Regions from separate parts of the Bilophila sp. 4_1_30 genome, predicted to be linked through region 1. Evidence: predicted binding sites of a transcription regulator. Region 1 holds the regulator's gene; each other region holds the start of a gene.
What was found. Region 1 encodes sigma-54, which starts transcription at its own class of promoters, with help from an activator protein. Its sites were predicted from a motif close to CTGGCACGGNNNNTGCTT; they were not measured.
Positions count from the first base shown of each region.

Region 1 (3,777 bases):
GGCATGTTCAGGAAGGAGAGGCTGATCCGTCATGGTATTTTCCGTAGTAACAGGAAGCCCGTCCGGTGGAGACTCCCCGGACGGGCTTGTTGAAATCGCTTTGTGTACCGGCACAAGCCCTAGAAGATGGGATCTATCAGTCCAAGGTTACCGTTCTTACGCCGATAGATGACATTGATGCGATCATTTTCCGAATTCAGGAACGTGAGGAATTCAAAGTCATTTGCATCAAGCTGCATGGCCGCCTCGTCGGGGCTCATGGGCTTGGGAGAAAAATGGTCTCGCCCGGTAATCGTTCGTTCTCCATCTTCTTCCGTCACTTCAAACGTATACACATCGATATCGTTAGCGCGTCCCTTACGATGGATTTCCTTGTTACGGGAAACGAACTTCTTGACCTGAGCTTCCAGCTTATCAAGAACGAGGTCGATGGAGGCGTACATATCTTCCGAGACTTCGCTGGCGGCGATGTTGATGCCGTCACCGGTAAGCTGAACTTCCACGCGCTGGCGGAACTTATCGACCGCCATATTCACCTGCGCATCAAGAGCGGGGTTCTTGCCGAAGAATCTTCCCAGCTTCTCCATACGGCGGCGGGCATACTTACGCAAATGTTCAGACGGCTCGAAATTCTTGAAAGTAAAGGAAATGTGCATGAAGCCTCCTTTGGCTGATAACCGGTCCGCACAGCGAATACCGAGATATCCGCAACGGACATTGCTTTGTCAGGCATGGCTTCTTTACAACAACCTTTTAGGGGTCCTGTCAAGGGCTCTCAAACGGCCTCGAACGGCTAAAAATGGGCCTTTCTCCTGGACGATGACGGAATATCCATTGCCATCCGGTACTTGGCTACCGTTCTTCGGGCTATATTCACTTTCAAGTGTTCCTTGAGAATTTCGCCGATGCGTTCATCGGAGAGAGGGTTTTTAGGATCTTCCTCGCTGATGCACTTTTTGATGAGCGCCTTGACGCTCTCCGAACCCACCTGGCTTCCGTCATCCAGCTCCAGCGCGCTGTTGAAAAAGAATTTGAGTTCGTACACGCCGAAGGGTGTTGCCACATATTTGTTGGTCGTGATGCGGCTGACCGTGGATTCGTGCATGTTGATATCATCGGCGATGTCTTTCAGGATAAGCGGTTTGAACTTGCTGATCCCTTCCTCAAAAAAGCCGCGCTGGTGTTTTACAATACTTTCGACGACTTTGTACAATGTCCGCTGCCGCTGGTGCAGGCTTTTGATAAGCCACGCCGCAGAACGGATTTTTTCGTTGAAGTATTCTTTTTCCTTGCTTGACGCGTTTTCCGATGCGTTATCATACACAGGGCTCAAGTGCAGATTCGGCAGGCCGTCCTCATTGAGGACAATGAGGAATTCCCCGTCCACCTTGTAAACAAAGACGTCAGGGCTGACAAAAGTGGACACGCCTTCGCCAAAACTCGCTCCGGGCATGGGATCAAGGGACTGGATGATATCCAAATATTCCTTGAGTTCATCCATATCCAGCCGGAATTTGCGGAGCAGGGGCTTGTATCTGTGGGCTTCCAGATCTTCAAGGTGATCACGCACGAGATCAACAAGCACCTGATCCCTGTCATATCCCAATGCTTTTATCTGGATGAGGAGACATTCTTGCGGGGTTCGGGCTGCAACACCCACCGGATCGAATAGCTGGATGGCCTTAAGGACCGTCGCCACCTCTTCGGCAGTGGGCCATGCTTTATCTTTCGCTTCGGCGGTCGAAGCCCCGTCAGCAAAATCCGCCCGCGCCATCTCTGCCATTTCCTCAAGAGATGCTTGGAGGTAGCCGGAAGAAGAGAGATTTCCGATAATGATTTCACCGAGTTCTTTTTGGTCATCGGAGAGAGAGGAAAGGCGGAGCTGCCACATGAGGTGGCTTTCAAGAGTGGGGCTGGAGGCATATCTGGCCTCCAGAGAACTCATTTCTTCGGGGAGCTCATAGTCTCTGGGCTGGACTTGCTGCGGGGTACTGGCGAATTCTCCGAGATAGTCTTCCCAGTCTTCGGAGCGGGCCACTTCCCGATCGTATGTAGGCTCATCTCGCGGGGATTCGGGACGGACTTCTGCGGGCGGCTCGTTGGATGGCTCATCCTGAATTTCTTCGAGGAACGGGTTTTCCAGCAGCTCGCGCTGGACCGTTTCCACAAGCTCCAAGCGGGATAGCTGCAATAGGCGGATAGCCTGCTGCAATTGTGGTGTCATCACCAGCTGTTGTGAAAGTTTAAGCTGCTGTCTGAGTTCCAATGCCATGCAAATATCCCGTTGTCATAAGAGTCTGTCCAACCCGCAGGTACACCTTGTGAGAGGAGGGGAACCGACGGTAACCGTCAGGCGAAGATCAACCGGGCATCTTTATGCCTTACATGCAGGGATTATGCCACATGCTTAGGGATGTTGCAAGAACAGGGACGCTTTTTTTCTCTGTTCTTTTCTCGGAGATGTTTATTGGATGAAAAAGAAATGAGAAAAAGACTGGTTATCTTATTCAACTCACAAAAAAAGATCGGTACCGGAGCACACGATCTTTTTTTATAATCACAGAGAATGACGGAATATGGTGTCTCAGAGCGAGAAACCTTCTCCAAGATATACGCTCCGGGCCTGTTCGTTATTGACGATGGTTTCCGGTGTCCCGGAAAGAACGACCTGCCCCTGCACCATGAGGTAGGCCCGATCGCAAATCGTCAGTGTTTCACGGACATTGTGGTCAGAGATGAGAACTCCGATCCCGCGATCACGCAAGGCGCGCACCAAACCTTGGATATCACCCACCGCAAGAGGGTCGATGCCAGCAAACGGTTCGTCGAGAAGGACGAATTTCGGTTCCCGGATAAGCGCACGGGCGATTTCCAGACGCCGGCGTTCTCCTCCGGACAGGTGCATGGCGTGGGATTTTTCCAGTCGGGTGAGACCGAAATCTTCAAGCAATACATCCGCCCTTTCTTTCTGCTCCTTACGGGAAAGGCCCGTATGCTCCAGAATAATCTGAAGATTTTGACGTACCGTAAGTTTTCTGAAGACGGAACTCTCCTGCGGGAGGTAGGAAATGCCCACACGTGCGCGCTCATGGAGCGGCCACGTGCCAATATCCTGCTCTTCAAGGAGAACCCGCCCGGAAGACGGTTTGATGATTCCGGTCAGCATATAGAACGAAGTGGTTTTACCCGCCCCGTTCGGGCCGAGCAGACCGACGATTTCCCCTTGGTTCACTTCGGGGGAAACACCGCGTACGACCTCGCGTTGGCCGTACCATTTGCGCAAGTCAACGCCGGACAATCGGGCCATCAGCGGTTCCCCCGGATCGGGCTGGAGTTTTTAGAACCGGAAAAGACAGCTTCGACGCGTTTCTTGGACCCGCCCATGACTTCGCTGCGGTTTTCTTCCGTAAAGTACTTGATGGTTTCCCCGGTAACGGTGTTTTCGCCATCAGTCAGGCGAGGATCGCCTTCCATGAGAAGAACGCCGTCATCCATCGTATAGGTTGCCTTCGCGCAAGTTCCGTTGCGGTTTTCACTTTTCATACGCACATTCCGTTCGGCAACGATGCGATCAACGTCACCGGCTGCCATTCCGGCAGGCATACCGCCTTTTTCGCCTTCTTTCTTCTGAGCGTCGCCTTTGGGTGGCTTCAAGTAAACCGTGATCCTATCGGCCCATATTTCAATGTCGGGACGTACCACATGGACGTTTTTATCAAAGATGACGAGTTGCTTTTCAGCAAGATAGGTCAATTGATCGGATGTGATCCGCGTTTC
Region 1 covers NZ_JH114231.1:383,913-387,689, reverse strand. Annotated here, with positions in the region: gene rapZ (RNase adapter RapZ) at 1-33, opposite strand, end outside; gene hpf (ribosome hibernation-promoting factor, HPF/YfiA family) at 120-656, opposite strand; gene rpoN (RNA polymerase factor sigma-54) at 794-2,272, opposite strand; gene lptB (LPS export ABC transporter ATP-binding protein) at 2,585-3,307, opposite strand; gene HMPREF0178_RS01845 (LptA/OstA family protein) at 3,307-3,777, opposite strand, start outside.

Region 2 (3,777 bases), on a different contig from region 1:
ATGCTGGCCGTCCGCAGGTGTTCGACGCCGCGCAGGTAGACGGAGAGGAACTTTGCGGTGTTTTCAGGGTGGGCGTCGGCGTACTTGGTGTCGGCCACGAGGACGAGCGGGGTACCCTTGCCGCACAGGGCGGCGCTTCCAGCGATCTTCCAGCCCTTGTCGGTTCCGGCGTACATATGCGGCGCCCACAGGGCCACGAAGTCGCCGATGCCGTTTTCAAAGGCGGCGAGGGCTTGTGGCTGATCCATGTTCTTGATGGTCACTTCAGTGGGCTTTACGCCGACGGCATCAAGCCACGCTGTGAGCGCGAAGTGGGCGGAGGAAACCGTGGTGCAGAAGATGGTCTTGCCCCGCACGTCCTCTGGGCTCCCGAATACGTCGGGATGCTTGGGGTTGAGGCCCTGAGTCTTGAAGACGGGATTGTCGGGCCGGGCGAGCACGGCGACGCAGGCGGACTCGTCGGTGCCGACGCCGATGACGCTGGTGCCGTAGCGCAGGTTCCCCATCATGGCCGGAACCCCGCCGAGGCAGGAATACTGCCATTCACCGGCGGGTAGGGCATTGAGGATGGCCATGCCCGAATCGAAGAACAGGATGTCGATATCCAGACCGGCCTCTTTGTCCCATCCTTTTTCCTTGGCGTACCACATGGCGAACGTTTCATAGGAATCCATCCACGCCGTGCGGATCTTGGTGAGCGGGGCGGCGGAAGCGGCGTTGCACAGGGAGAAGGCCAACAAAACGGCGGCAAGGCCGGAGAGGAACTTGTTCAGGCGCATAGTGGACTCCTTATGAGGGGTTATGCTTCTTGTTGGCGGCGAGGCAGGCCAGAAACGCGTGCATGATCCCCGCCGCGGCGAACGAGGTGATGCCAGCGGAGTCGGTATCCGGAAGGACTTCCACCAGATCCATTCCGACAAGGCGCTGTCCGGGGCACACGCCGAGGATGAGCTTGAGGGCCTCATGGGTGGTGAAGCCGCCGATTTCCGGCGTCCCGGTCCCCGGCGCATAGGCGGCGTCGAGGAAATCGATATCGAAGGTGACGAAAACCGGGGTTCCGGGGCGGATCCGCTCGCGCATGATGCGGATCGTCTCATCCACACCGATGTCGTGCAGTTCCCACCCGCTGATGACGCGCATCCCCTTGCCCTTGGCGTAGTCGAGGCTGGACCGGGAATAGAGCGGGCCTCGGATGCCCGCCTGTGTGCTTTGTTCGGGGAGGATCAGCCCTTCCTCGATGGCCCAGTGGAAGGTTGTGCCGTGGTTGTAGGGTTTGCCGAAAAAGTCGTCGCCGGTGTCGGAATGGGCGTCGAAGTGGAGCAGGGCCACGGGACCGCAGCGCTTTGCCACGGCGCGCAGTTCGGGCAGGGTGATGGAATGGTCGCCGCCCATGATCACCGGGACGGCCCCGGCGTCGAGCACGCCCGCGACGGCGGCTTCGATGCGCTCGAAGGACTCGTCGAGATAGCCGGGGATGATATCCACATCGCCCGCATCGACGCCTTGGCAGTGCTCGAAAATATCCACGTCAAGAACGCTGTGGTAGGACTTCAGGATGCTGGAGGCGTCCCGGATGGCAGCCGGACCGAACCGGCATCCTGGCCGATATGAGGTCGCCGTGTCGAAAGGCACGCCGAGCACGGCGAAATCGTTGCCGGAACAATTGGCGGAATACGGCAGGCGCTGAAAGGTGCGGACCCCGCAGAAACGGGGGGAAGCCAGTGAATTGACGGGAACGCCCATGTCATGCTCCTTGTCGGAAGGTGGTTTTATTTTTTAATAAGCAAGGTACATGCCATAGTGTAATATGTTGAAATAAAAATAGATTGTTCTTAGGGCAGCAGTGAAAGGCTATTCAAGTATGAATAATGTGCTGTTCCACAGGGGAGGAAGAACGAATATCGATTTCTCTATCATGCGGTAATATAACACAAAAAAGAAAAAAATCCCCTGCGGAGCTCTTGTTATTCAAACATGAATAGCCTATTCAGTATTGAATACATCCGCAGGAGGCCCCGCCATGTCGCCGTTCGATGCCGCTTTACCGAGTACGGAAGATTTGTTTTCCGTCATTGAGGCCATCCACGACAACGTCGCCATCGTTGACCACAACGGCGTCATGCGCTGGGTGAGCAGCTGCTTTGAGCGCAATTACGGGATCAGCCGCGACCGGATCATCGGCAGGACCACCTATGAACTGGAGGCGGAAAAAGTGTTTTCACCATCCGTGGCGGCCCTCGTCCTCAAAACCCGCCGGGTGGTCACGCTGACCGAGGCCACGCGCTCGGGACAATACAATATCGTTACCGGCGTTCCCATTTATGATGATGACGGGGATGTCTCGTTTGTGGTGAGCTACAGCGTGGACATGCGCTATTCACGCCGATTGCATGAGGAATACCAAAAAATCAGCGCGCTGGTGTCCCCGAATGCGCCCCAAACCTCCGGAGGCCTGCCTTTCAGCGGGACCATGAGGGCCATAGCCGCGACCATCGAAAAGCTGGCCAAGGTGAATACGACCGTGCTCATCACGGGAGAATCCGGGGTCGGGAAGAACGTGGTCGCCCGTCTGGTGCACCATCTGAGCGACCGCACGAACGGGCCGCTGGTCGAAATCAATTGTGCGGGCATCCCCGCCCCGCTGTTGGAGTCGGAGCTGTTCGGCTATGAGGCCGGAGCGTTCACCGGAGCCAGCCAGAAGGGAAAAGAAGGGCGGATTGCACTGGCGGACAAGGGCACGCTGTTCCTCGACGAGATCGGAGAACTGCCGCTGCGGCTCCAGTCCAAGCTGTTGCAGGTGATCCAGGAAAAGCAGATCGTCAAGCTCGGCGGGATAAAGCCCGTATCCATTGATTTCCGGCTGGTGGCGGCGACAAACCAGGATCTGGAGGCTCTGGTGGAGAAGAAGCGTTTCCGCAGTGACCTGTTTTTCCGGCTCAATGTCCTGCCGCTATGGATTCCGCCCCTGCGGGAACGGCGCGAGGAGATCGTGCCGCTGTGCCTGAGCATCCTGGAGGAGATGAACGCCAAGTACGGGACGGAAAAGGTTTTTTCCGAGGAAGTGAAACGGCATCTCGCCGCCTACTCGTGGCCGGGGAATATCCGTGAGCTGCGCAACGTTATCGAACGGCTCGTGATCGTCTCTTCAGGGGGCGTCATCAAGACGGACGAATTGCCGGAACATATGTTCCGGCATCAGGAGAATCCGGAAAGCCCGATAGGCAAGAGCCTGCCCGATGCGTTGGAGACGCTTGAACGGCGCATGATTCTGGAAGCGTATAAGGGCTGCGGGACCACGACCGGAGTTGCGAAGGCGCTGGGGATCAGCCAGCCCACGGCCGCCCGGAAGATTGCGAAGTACAAAAACGAGGCATCCGGAGAGGGATAGCCGAGGGAAAGTCTTTTTTCGCCAGTCGCGCAATGCCCAGATAGGGAACTCAGAAGATATTTTCGGCTGGAGAGATGGAATGGCTGAACGTGGAGAGGAAGCAAGGCTCGCAATGCGTTCCGCCTTGCAGCAGGATGCCGTTTGGAGGGCGCGAAACCCTTTATTAGAATGAAAAACCGCCTCGGGCAAGGTGCCGACGCAAAACAGGTCCGCCCGGAGAGGATAAACCGGGCGGCCCTGTTTTGCCGCTGTCAGCGGGGAACGGAGGCCGAAAAGGAGGATTACACCGTAACAGGTTATAACTATTTGTAATTATAAGTTGTTACTGTGTAATGAAAACGTGGTGGCTTGCGGGCTAGACAAGCGCTTCGATAGCGTTGCCGAATTCC
Region 2 covers NZ_JH114233.1:547,085-550,861, reverse strand. Annotated here, with positions in the region: gene HMPREF0178_RS14305 (ABC transporter substrate-binding protein) at 1-779, opposite strand, end outside; gene speB (agmatinase) at 790-1,743, opposite strand; gene HMPREF0178_RS14295 (sigma-54-dependent Fis family transcriptional regulator) at 2,021-3,388, shown strand; gene HMPREF0178_RS14290 (hypothetical protein) at 3,744-3,777, opposite strand, start outside.
Region 2: the regulator sigma-54 is predicted to act here: its motif matches at 1,782-1,799, upstream of speB (agmatinase).

Region 3 (3,777 bases), on a different contig from region 1:
CTGCCTACGCACAGCTGCCCCGAGGACGCCTTTTTGCAGGTGATCAAGCCGGAAGACCCGTATTACAGCCGGGCGGACATCGATCTGGACGGAGCGCTCAAGAGCCGGAATCTGGAAATGGCGTGGCTGGAGCATCCGGTGGAGACGTACGATCTGATGCTGGAAGGTTCCGGTATTCTGGCCTTTGACGACGGGACGCAGCAGGCGGCCCTGTTTGCGGGCCTGAACGGGCACTCGGGCCAGAGCATGGCGGGCTACCTGATCCGTTCGGGGGAACTTCCGCGGAACAAGGCCTCGATGCAGGGTATCCGCCAGTGGTGGGACAACCACCCCCAGAAGCGCAGGGCCTTTTTGAACGCTTCCAGCGGCTACGTGTTTTTCCGGTTCGGTGCCGAGCATCCGAAAGGGACGGCGGGTTGCGAACTGACGCCGTGGGTCAGCATGGCGGTCGATCCGCGCGTCCTGCCGCTTGGCGGCATTGTTTCCTACGCGCTTCCGGGACAGCGGCAGGGCATCCGGAGAGGGCTCGGCTTCGCACACGACACCGGCGGCGCGATCCGTTTGCGGCGCATCGACATGTACACCGGGGAAGGCGAAGACGCCCACCGTCAGGCCATGACCATTTACAATCAGGGGCAGGTCTGGCTGTTGTTGGCGAAACAGTGAGCCTTGCCGAAAAGGTGAGGCTTTCCCTCCGAGGGATTCCGAAAAGCCGTTGCCGTGCCGTTTCAGCGCCCGGCTTCATACATTTATTCTTTTCCTTCCCGCAACCAACCTTGCACAAAACACCGAGACCGAGGGAGGCAGTCCCCCTCGGTCTCGGTGCGGAAGTGAGGTTGTTGAAGAAACGTTCGGAGTTATGGTGAAGCGGCTGACCGCGCATGTTCCGGGTTGCGGCGGGAGGCGGAGAGCAACTTCATACGGCCCTCGCGCCTGTAACGTATCAGGTGTGTCGTTCCGGGGAGGGAAGCGTCCCCGGGCGCTCGGAGGCTAGTAGCTGCAGTTGGAGCCGTAACCGCCGCCGTGTCCGCCATGGCCACCATGACCGCCGCCGTGACGGCCGCCGTTGTGGTAGCCCATGCCGTTGCCCATCATACCGTTGCCCATCATGCCGCGGCCGGGCCGGATACCGAGTTCCTTTTCCATTTTGTCGCCGAGGGTCATGCGTTCGGCGCGGAGCTGGGAGCGGAGTTCCGCCACCTCATTGGCGAGCTTGGAAATGGTTTCGGGCTTGGCGTTGGGGTTGCGGGACAGGGCGTCGAGCTCGATGCCCTTGGCGTTCAGCTTGTCCTGAATCGGGGATACGCGGCTGTAGTAATCCTTCATCATGGCATCATAGGCACCCTGTTTTTCGGGAGAAAGGGCGGACATCCCGGCGTGGTTGCCATAGTTGTGGTATCCGTTGTAGGCGAAAGCGGACACGCCGGAACCGAGAACGATGGCGGAAAGGGCGAAAGCGGCGATGAGGGCGCGAGTCTTCATGGTATGTACTCCTGTGATGGTGTTTGAGAGGTTAAAAAAACGTAAGCTTATTGGAATAATGCTGAATGTATGGTGAAGCGGTTGGCCGCGCACGTTCCGGGTTGCTGCGGGAGGCGGAGAACGGTTCCATGCGGCCTTCACGCCTGTAACGTATCAGGTGTGTCGCTCCGGGGAGGGAAGCGTCCCCGGGCGCTCGGAGGCTAGTAGTTGCAGTTGGAACCGTAACCGCCGCCATGACCACCGTGACCACCACCGTGACGGCCGCCGTTGTGGTAGCCCATGCCGTTGCCCATCATACCGTTGCCCATCATGCCGCGGCCGGGCCGGATACCGAGTTCCTTTTCCATCTTGTCGCCGAGGGTCATGCGTTCGGCGCGGAGCTGAGAGCGGAGTTCCGCCACCTCATTGGCGAGCTTGGAAATGGTTTCGGGCTTGGCGTTGGGGTTGCGGGACAGGGCGTCGAGCTCGATGCCCTTGGCGTTCAGCTTGTCCTGAATCGGGGATACGCGGCTGTAGTAATCCTTCATCATGGCATCATAGGCACCCTGGTTTTCAGGAGAAACCGCGGACATCCCAGCGTGGTTACCGTTGTTGTGGTACCCGTTGTAGGCGAAAGCGGACACGCCGGAACCGAGAACGATGGCGGAAAGGGCGAAAGCGGCGATAAGAGCGCGAGTCTTCATAGTGTGTACTCCAGTAATGGTGTTTTGATTGAAAGGTTGAAGCCAAACGGCTTGTTGAGCATATAGCAACAGGCGTGCCAAAGTATGCGTTGTTTTGTAATACATGAATTTTATTCATTAAAATAAAAATGCGTCATTCAGCGCTTCACGAGCGGCCCCGTGAGTGGGTAGAATGGAACCACACCGCGTTTTCGAGTGTGTAAAAACGCCACACCCCTTGGGCAGGGGCGGGGTGGAGACGCCGGGAACCCTGCGGATAATGGGGGGCGAAAGCGGTTTTAATCCGGGAATGGTTTTTGCTGTACCTTAGAAAAAATTCGGATCCGAAGATCCGGCAACCGGATGCCGCTCCGCAAAAGGATATTCACGTGTATATGTCGTCGTTAAAGAAAATGCCCCGGTGGCTCACGCTGTTCCCGTGGTTCGTCATGGTCTGCGCCTTGCTGTTTTCAGCGGGGATCGTGGTGTTCGGGCTGCACAACGCCAAACGCGAATCGGATTTCACGTCGCAGCTGACCCTTGAAAAGGGGGCGGCGCTCATCAGCGCGCTGGAAGGTGCGTTGCGGACCGGTATGGGATATCACTGGTCCGATGAAGTGCTGAGCGATCTGCTCAACAAGGTCGGGGAACAGCCGGACATCGTTTCGCTGGTGATCACCAACCGTAACGGGACCGTGCTGATGGCGGCCGATACAAAACTCATCGGCACGAGTTTCTTGTCGCCGGAAGTTCTGGCGGAGCTCGATCCGACCCGGCAGGTCAAATGGAATGCGAGGGAATTGCCCGATGGGATGCCCGTATTCCAAGTGTATAAGCAGTTTTCCGTCCCGCAGGGGGAACGCCGCAGGCATGGCGGCGGGCACAGGATGATGAGGCGCGGGCTGGACGGCGACTCGTGCGGCATGTTGGAAGCGAGCATTGCCGAGGGCACATCGCTGGTTATTTTCGTCGAGTATGATCTCACCCCCCTTGAGGAGGCACAGGCCGCCGACGAAAAGCATATGGCGGTCATGTTCGGCATTCTTGTTTTTGTAGGCTTGGTGGGCTGCATTACCCTGTTCCTGATCCAGAGTTACAGGCGCTCGCGCAAGCTCGTACAGGAAACCACGGCCTTTTCTTCGGAAATCCTGCGGACGCTTCCGGTGGGCATCATTTCCACGGACATGGACGATCGCATTACATCCATCAACCCCGCCGCGCAGGACATCACCGGGCTGACCCGGACGGCGGCGACGGGGCGGGGCCTTCATGACCTGCTGCCCGGCGTATGGGCCGTGCTCGAAGGGCGGACGGCGCAGGATGCCGCGAGAGAGCAGGAGGCCTGGTGCACGGTCGGTGAGCGTCGGGTTCCGTTGGCGATCAGCGCCTCGCACATTGTGACCGAGGAGGGCGAAGCCATCGGCACGGCTTTGATCATGCGCGATCTCGGGGAAATCCGGCGCCTCCAGAGCGAACTGCGGCGGCGGGACCGTCTGGTGGCGCTCGGCAATATGGCGGCGGGCATCGCCCATGAGGTCCGCAACCCCCTCAGTGCCATTAAGGGGTTGGCCCGTTTCTTCATGGAAGCGAGCCCCGAAGGCAGCGACGAAAGCCGCATGGCTGACATCATGAC
Region 3 covers NZ_JH114234.1:179,402-183,178, forward strand. Annotated here, with positions in the region: gene HMPREF0178_RS16945 (MltA domain-containing protein) at 1-666, shown strand, start outside; gene HMPREF0178_RS16950 (periplasmic heavy metal sensor) at 991-1,482, opposite strand; gene HMPREF0178_RS16955 (periplasmic heavy metal sensor) at 1,683-2,165, opposite strand; gene HMPREF0178_RS16960 (ATP-binding protein) at 2,540-3,777, shown strand, end outside.
Region 3: the regulator sigma-54 is predicted to act here: its motif matches at 2,229-2,246, upstream of HMPREF0178_RS16955 (periplasmic heavy metal sensor).

Region 4 (3,777 bases), on a different contig from region 1:
CCTCTCCAAAAAGGAGCGGAAACTTGCCGAGCTTGAGGAAACGCTCAACGAACGCATCGATGAGCAGGAACACCGTCTGCAGGAAGTCTCCGGCCTGACCGCCGAGGAGGCCCGGCAGCGGCTTTTTGCGGAAATCGAGTCCCGCACCCGCCACGAGGCCGCCAAGATGATGCGCCTCATTGAGGCCGAAGCCCGCGAAACCGCGGACCGCAAGGCCAAGGAGATCATCGCCTGTTCCATCCAGCGCTATGCGGGCGACTATGTGGGCGAACACACCGTCACCGCCGTGACCCTGCCCAGCGAAGACATGAAAGGCCGCATCATCGGCCGTGAAGGGCGCAACATCCGCGCTCTGGAAGCGGCTACCGGCGTTGATCTCATCATCGACGACACTCCCGAAACAGTCATCCTGTCCGCATACAGCCCCCTGCGCCGCCAGGTCGCCAAGATGGCCCTTGAACGCCTCATTCAGGACGGGCGCATCCATCCGGCCCGCATTGAGGATGTTGTCCACAAATGCGAGCAGGAGCTTGAAGTGCAGATCCGCGAAGTGGGCGAACAGGCCACGTTCGACGCGGGCGTGCACGGCATCCATCCCGAACTCGTCCGCTTTCTGGGCCAGCTCCGTTACCGTACCAGCTTCACGCAGAACGTGCTCCAGCATTCGCTGGAAGTTTCCGCCCTGTGCGGCATGATGGCCGCCGAGCTCGGCATGGACATCAAGAAAGCCAAGCGCGCCGGCCTGCTGCACGACATCGGCAAGGCCGTCGACCACGAGGTCGAAGGCCCGCACGCGCTCATCGGAGCGGATCTCGCCAAAAAGTACAATGAAAGCAAGGAAATCCTGCACGCCATCGCCGCACACCATGAGGATCAGCGCCCTGAAACCGCGCTGGCCGTGCTGGTGCAGGCTGCGGACTCCCTTTCCGGGGCCCGTCCCGGCGCGCGCAAGGAACTCTTGGAAAGCTACGTCAAGCGCCTTGAGGATTTGGAAAACATCGCTTCCGAATTCGACGGAGTATCCAAAGCGTACGCCATTCAGGCCGGGCGCGAAATCCGCGTCATGGTCAATTCCGAAAACGTGGATGACGATCAGACCTACATGCTCTGTAAGGGCATCACCGGCAAGATTGAAGAAAACCTTACCTATCCCGGCCAGATCCGCGTCACGGTCATCCGTGAGCGCCGGGCCGTCGGCTACGCGAAATAGCCGCCGCTCCTCATGCCATTCACGGGAGGGAACTTCGGTTCCCTCCTTTTTTTATGCTGGAGGGCATTGGGGAGAGCGGACCGCAAATGATGCCGCCTCTTCAACCCTCGGCTCTGTGAAAAGATTCTCTTTATCCATCTGCGGTCTTGCTGTGTTGGAGTAGGCAGCGCCCACACATGCCTTGTCTCTCCGGGGAAACGGCGCGCTTTGCACTGACATACTGCCATCAATCTACAAAAATGTAGATTGATAGGTATTTCCTACAAAAAGGTCTTTTTGGAGAAAACCCCACGGAATTCAATTTGATTGAGCGTTCAAGGAATGAGCGCTGGCGGATGAAGGAAGAAATTCCGATTGAAAAATACATGAAATCAAATAGATGGATGAATTCTACGTAAAGGTGGAATTTTTCATGCACGCCTCGTCCCTTTCCTCCGGAAGAAGGGAAATCTGGAATTCAACCTCAGGGTATAGACGGGATAATTTTGTGATTTTAATCTGTTACAGAATGGACGTGTTCGCCGCTCACGCTTTGAATATGTTGGCCCCGATTTTGCTTCTATCCGGGCATCAACCTATTCGAGGAGTGATCCCATGAGTTCCACCGTCCGTGAAACAGCCCTTGATCATATTTCCACCGCCCAGCCTGTTGCGCCTCTTCCGGCTCCGGAGCAGGGCAAGGCTCTTGCCAACGGGTATGGCTGCGATGTGTTCAACACACGCGTCATGCGTCAGCGCCTCCCGCGTGAAGTGTATGACCGCCTCATGCGGACCATGACCCATCGCACCCCGCTTGATCCGGCCGATGCCGACATCATCGCCGGAGCCATGAAGGATTGGGCTCTCGAACACGGCGCTACGCATTACACCCACTGGTTCCAGCCCATGACCGGGCTGACGGCTGAAAAGCACGACGCCTTCCTGTCTCCCACGGCGGACGGGCAGGTGTTCGGCGAGTTTTCCGGGAAAATGCTCATCAAGGGTGAGCCGGACGCTTCTTCCTTCCCGTCCGGCGGCATCCGTTCGACGTTTGAGGCCCGCGGCTACACGGCGTGGGACCCTACCTCGCCGGTATTCCTGCTTGGCGACGAGTACGGACGCAAGACGCTGTATATCCCCACGGTGTTCTATTCCTACACGGGTGAGGCCCTTGACCGCAAAACACCGCTGATGCGCTCTGTGGAGGCCGTTTCCGCACAGGCCCTGCGCATCCTCCGCCTGCTCGGCAATACGACGGCTACCGGCGTTCAGGCGATGGTGGGTTCCGAGCAGGAATATTTCCTTGTCGATCGGCGTCTCTATGTCCAGCGGCCCGACCTCATGATGTGCGGGCGCACCCTTTACGGCGCAAAGCCCGCCAAGGGTCAGGAAATGGAGGATCACTACTTCGGCAGCATCCCCAGCCGGGTTCTGGCCTATATGCAGGATGTGGAGCAGCGCCTTTTCGCGCTCGGCATCCCTGCGCATACCCGCCACAACGAAGTGGCTCCCGGCCAGTTCGAGATCGCTCCCGTATACGAGGACGTGAACATCGCCACGGACCACAACATGCTGACGATGGAAGTGATGCGCCGCACGGCCCGGCGGCATGGCTACGTTTGCCTGCTGCATGAAAAGCCGTTCGCGGGCGTCAACGGATCGGGCAAGCACAACAACTGGTCGCTGTGCGATTCCGACGGCCACAACCTGCTGAACCCCGGCGAAACCCCGATGAAGAACGCCCAGTTCCTCGTCTTCCTCGCCGCCGTCCTGCGCGCCGTGCACAAGCACGGCATCAACCTGCGCCTCGGCATCATCGGGGCCAGCAACGATCACCGCCTGGGCGCCAACGAAGCGCCGCCCGCCGTGCTGTCCGTGTATCTCGGGGACAGTCTCTCCGCGATCATCCGTGCCATCGCCTACGGGAAAGAGGCCGCCGGCGGCTGCTCGGAACCGCTCCAGATAGGCGTTTCCGTGTTGCCGAATATCCCGCGCGATCTGTCCGACCGCAACCGGACCAGCCCGTTCGCGTTCACCGGCAACAAGTTTGAATTCCGCGCCCTCGGCTCCTCCCAAAACATCGCTACGGCAAATATTTCCCTGAATGCGGCCATGGCCTGCGCGCTGGACGACATCGCCTCCATGCTGGAAGCCGAGCTTGCCCAAGGGACGCCACTCAACGCCGCCATCCAGAGCCTGCTCGCCAAACTGTTCGCGGAGCACATGCCCATCGTATTCGACGGCAACGGGTACAGCGACGAGTGGCTTGCCGAGGCTGAAAAGCGCGGGCTGCCGAACCTCAAGGACACCGTGGCCGCCCTTGCCCACTACAGCGACAAGGATGTGATGGCTGTTTTTGAGCGCCACGGCGTCCTGAGCCCGAGGGAAATGCTGTCCCGGCAGGAAATTTTGCTGGAGAACTACACGCACAGCGTATCGATCGAAGGGCATACCGCGTTGAAGCTTGGACGCACCCGCATCCTGCCCGTCGCCTTGGCGTATCAGACCCGTTTGGCGAAAGCGGCTTCGTCCGCAGCGGCTCTTGTAGACGATGCGGCGGAGGAGAAGGCGTATTTTGTACGGGTACG
Region 4 covers NZ_JH114232.1:656,610-660,386, forward strand. Annotated here, with positions in the region: gene rny (ribonuclease Y) at 1-1,210, shown strand, start outside; gene HMPREF0178_RS09560 (glutamine synthetase III) at 1,805-3,777, shown strand, end outside.
Region 4: the regulator sigma-54 is predicted to act here: its motif matches at 1,752-1,769, upstream of HMPREF0178_RS09560 (glutamine synthetase III).